Regions from separate parts of the Mesorhizobium sp. W067 genome, predicted to be linked through region 2. Evidence: riboswitches for the same ligand, from Rfam matches in the RefSeq annotation. Region 2 holds a riboswitch; the other holds the start of a gene.

Region 1 (2,201 bases), 1.6 Mb from region 2:
TAATCCATCGAACGGGTCATGTAGAGGTAGGAGTTGGCGTCGAAGCGGTCGACGAATGTCATGCCCTGGTGGCGCAGATAGCTTTCGATCTGGAAGTCGGCGTCGAAACCGAAGGTCAGCGCTTCGCGGTCCTGCAGATTGCGGCCGAATTTGCGGTGCAGGGCGGCTTCCGACAGATAGGTGATGTGGGCGGCCATGCGCGCCACCGCCAGCCCCTTTTCGGGGCGCTTGCCTTGCTCGAAATATTTGCCGCCATGCCAGTCCGGATCGGCCATGACGGCCTGGCGGCCGACCTCGTGGAAGGCGATGTTCTGCGAGGAATGGCGTGCGCCTGTGGCGATCGGCAGGGCCGAGAAGACGCGCTCGGAATAGCACGATGCCCATTCCAGCACCTGCATGCCGCCCATCGAGCCGCCGAGCACGCAAAACAGCTTTTCGATGCCGAAATGGTCGACCAGCATCAATTGCGCCCGCACCATGTCGCGGATGGTGATGATTGGCAGGTCGAGGCCGTAGGGCTTGCCGGTGGCGGGATTGGTCGAGGCCGGACCGGTGGAGCCCAGGCACCCGCCGATGACGTTGGAGCAGATGACGAAGAAGCGGTTGGTGTCGATGATCTTGCCGGGACCGATCAGCACTTCCCACCAGCCGGGCTTGCCGGTCACCGGATTGGTGTTGGCGACATGCTGGTCGCCGGTCAGCGCGTGGCAGACCAGGATGGCGTTGGTGCGGGCATCGTTGAGGGTGCCATAGGTCTGGTAGGCGATCTGGAACGGCGACAAAAGCGTGCCGGCGTCGAGCTTCAGCGGCTTGTCAGGGCCAAAACGCAACACCGGGCTCGACGGGCTGTCGGCCTCGTTGTTGGTTTTTGTAGCGCGGAGCGCGGCCATGTGACTCTCCTTGCCCGCCGTCAGGCAATAAAAAACCGGCAATGCGATCGCAAAGCCGGTTACGTCACGCAAACGGCCCTTTAGCGAGTTGTTTAACGTGGCTGCAAGCCGACCGGCCAAATCACCACGGAACTGTTGCGTTCTTCTAGAACTCGTGCGGCCCGGCGTCAACGGCCAGCTATTGCCCGCCTCTCGACATTCGCGGCTACGGCTTGTATTTCCGCTGCGGCCTCCGGACGGAGGCATTCTGGATGGATTTGCGACATGGACAAGACAGCGGGCAAGGCACGGCCGACGCCCCGCGCGGGCATCATGGACATCGACGCCTATGTACCGGGCAAGAGCACGGCACCGGCCGGCGTCGCCAAGGTCCATAAATTGTCGTCGAACGAGAACCCGCTCGGCCCGTCGCCGAAGGCGATCGAGGCCGCGCGCGAAGTGGCCAGCAAGCTTGATGTCTATCCCGACGGCACCGCCCGCCGGCTGCGCGAGGCGATCGCCGAGGTGCACGGCCTCAACCCGGCAAACATCATCTGCTCCAACGGTTCCGACGAGATACTTGGCCTGCTGGCGCAGACCTATCTTGCGCCAGGCGATGAGGCGATTTTTACCGAACATGCCTTCATGGTCTACAAGATCTACATTCAGTCGGCGGGGGCCAAGCCGGTTGCTGTGAAGGAAACCGAGGAGCGCGCCGACGTCGACGCGATCCTGGCCGCGGTGACGCCGCGGACCAAAATCATCTTCCTCGCCAATCCCAACAACCCGACCGGCACCTATCTGCCGTTCCAGGAGGTCCGCCGCCTGCATTCCGCGCTCCCGGGCAACGTGCTTCTGGTGCTCGACGCGGCCTATGCCGAATATGTCAGGCGCAATGACTACGAGGCCGGCATCGAGCTGGCGGGCAGCGCACAGAATGTGGTCATGACCCGCACCTTCTCCAAGCTCGGCCTTGGCGGCGCGCGCATCGGCTGGATGTATGGCCCACTGCACATCGTCGATGCCATCAACCGTATCCGCGGCCCTTTCAACGTTAACGCAACAGCGATCGAGGCCGGCATTGCCGCCATCCGCGACCGCGCCCATGTCGAGCGCAGTTCGTTGCACAACGAAACCTGGCTTACCTGGCTGAATGAAGAGCTGACGAAGCTTGGGCTGCGCGTGACGCCCAGCGTCGGCAATTTCGTCCTCATCCACTTTCCCGACGACAAGAAGCATTCGGCTGAGGCGGCGGACGACTACCTCACCCAGCGCGGCTATATATTGCGGCGCGTTACCGGCTATGGCTTTCCCAATGCGCTGCGCATGAGC
Region 2 (2,201 bases):
GGCCTTGCGCCTGGTAATTCGAGCCGAGATCGGTGCCGTAAAGCGCCTGCGGCCGCTTCAGCATGTGTTCGTAGACCAGCCGGCCGACGATCTGGCCGTGGTCGAGGATGAACGGCACTTCGTGGCTGCGCACTTCGAGCACCGCCCGGCTGCCGGTGCCGCCTGAGGCCGAATGGCCGAAGCCCGGATCGAAGAAGCCGGCATAGTGAACACGGAATTCGCCAACCAGCGGATCGAAGGGCGTCATCTCGGCGGCGTAGAGCGGCGGCACGTGCACGGCTTCGCGGCTGACCAGGATGTAGAACTCGTCCGGGTCGAGCACCAGTTCGCCGGCGCCGCTCTTGTAGAGCGGCTCCCAGAAATCGACGGCATCCTGGGCGGCGCGCTTGTCGACATCGACCAAGCCGGTGTGATGCTTGCCGCGATAGCCGACCAGGCCGTTCTGGTCGCCGTCGAGATCGATCGACAGCGCAATGCCGCCGCCGGAAATGTTGGGCGGCTCGGTCGCCACCAGCATCTCGGCGCGGTGCAATTCGTTCAGTTCTGCCTCCGACAACAGCGCGTTGCCAGTGCGAAAGCGGATCTGCGACAGCCTCGATCCGGCGCGTACGACGATCGGGAAGGTGCGTGGACTGACTTCGAGATAAAGCGGCCCGTGATAGCCGGGGGCGATCTTGTCGAACTCATGGCCGCGATCGGTCATCACCCGGGTGAAGATGTCGAGGCGGCCGGTCGAGCTTTTCGGGTTGGCCGAGGCCGACACGTTTGCGGGCAGCGCCAGGCTTTCGAGCAGCGGCACGATGTAGACGCAGCCGGTTTCCAGCACCGCGCCCTCGGCGAGACTGAATTCGTGCAATTTCAGCCGGTGAAGCTTGTCGGCCACCAGATGATCGGGACCCGGCAGGAAGGAGGCGCGCACGCGAAAAGCCTTGTCGCCGAGCCTGAGATCGAGGCTCGCCGGCTGCACCTGGTCGACATCGAGCGCGCGCGGCGACTTCAGCGCGCCGGACTGAAACAGCGCGGAAATGTCCTGATCGGGAAGAATGCCTGTCTGCCGCAAAAGGCTGGCTCCGCTCCAAGGTCGGTCTCTTTGTGGCAGGTTCTTGCCGCAAAACCGCTGGATATTATTGCGGAACCTGCCTGGTACAAACCTCTTAATGAAGCCGGCAATTGACGCAAGCGCAGGTGAGGTCTAAAGGGTCGTTATCCCGTGGTGATTTGGCCGGTCGGCTTGCAGCCACGTTAAACAAGTCGCTAAAGGACCGTCGGGCCGCAAGGCCATATGGACCGGTTGCGACTTTCGCGGCCGGTTTTTTTGTGTCTGGAACAAAAGCGATGAGCACCAAGAAGCGTAACTGGAAACCTCAGACCGCACTCGTGCACGGGGGAACGCTGCGTTCCCAGTTCGGCGAGACGTCCGAAGCGATGTACCTCACCCAAGGCTATGTCTACGAGACGGCGCAGGCTGCCGAGGCCCGTTTCAAGGGCGAGGAGCCGGGCTTCATCTATTCGCGCTATGCCAACCCTACCGTCGACATGTTCGAAAAGCGCATGTGCGCGCTGGAGGGTGCCGAAGATGCGCGCGCCACGGCGTCCGGCATGGCGGCGGTGACGGCAGCGCTCCTGTGCAGCGCCAAGGCCGGCGACCATATCGTTGCGGCGCGCGCGCTGTTCGGCTCCTGCCGCTGGGTGGTGGAGACGCTGGCGCCGAAATACGGCATCGAGGCAACGCTGGTCGACGGCACCGACATCGCCAACTGGGAAAAGGCGGTGCGGCCGAACACGAAACTGTTCTTCCTGGAAAGCCCGACCAATCCGACGCTGGAAGTGGTCGACATCGCAGCGGTGGCGGCGCTCGCCACCTCGATCGGCGCCAGGCTGATCGTCGACAATGTCTTTGCCACGCCCTTGCAGCAGAAGCCCTTGCAGCTCGGCGCCCATATCGTCGTCTACTCCGCGACCAAGCACATTGACGGCCAGGGACGCTGTCTCGGCGGCATCATCCTGTCGGACAAGAAATGGATCGACGAGAATTTGCACGACTATTTCCGCCACACCGGCCCGAGCCTGTCGCCGTTCAACGCCTGGACGCTGCTCAAGGGCCTGGAGACGCTGCCGGTTCGGGTGCGCCAGCAGACGGAAAGCGCGGCCAAGATCGCGGATTTCCTGGCAGGACGGCCGGAAATCGCCCGCGTCATCTA

Evidence for each region. Region 2 has a riboswitch for S-adenosylmethionine ahead of ACYG97_RS27800 (O-succinylhomoserine sulfhydrylase). Riboswitches for the same ligand answer to the same signal wherever they lie in the genome.
Region 1: it holds a riboswitch for S-adenosylmethionine, as region 2 does, so the genes downstream of both, metX (homoserine O-acetyltransferase MetX) here and ACYG97_RS27800 (O-succinylhomoserine sulfhydrylase) in region 2, are expected to answer to the same signal.

What each region holds. Positions count from the first base shown of each region.
Region 1 covers NZ_JBTTII010000001.1:4,094,119-4,096,319, reverse strand. The annotation lists gene metX (homoserine O-acetyltransferase MetX) at 1-890, opposite strand, end outside; SAM riboswitch at 951-1,028, opposite strand; gene hisC (histidinol-phosphate transaminase) at 1,155-2,201, shown strand, end outside.
Region 2 covers NZ_JBTTII010000001.1:5,715,540-5,717,740, reverse strand. The annotation lists gene ACYG97_RS27805 (2'-deoxycytidine 5'-triphosphate deaminase) at 1-1,060, opposite strand, end outside; SAM riboswitch at 1,201-1,278, shown strand; gene ACYG97_RS27800 (O-succinylhomoserine sulfhydrylase) at 1,336-2,201, shown strand, end outside.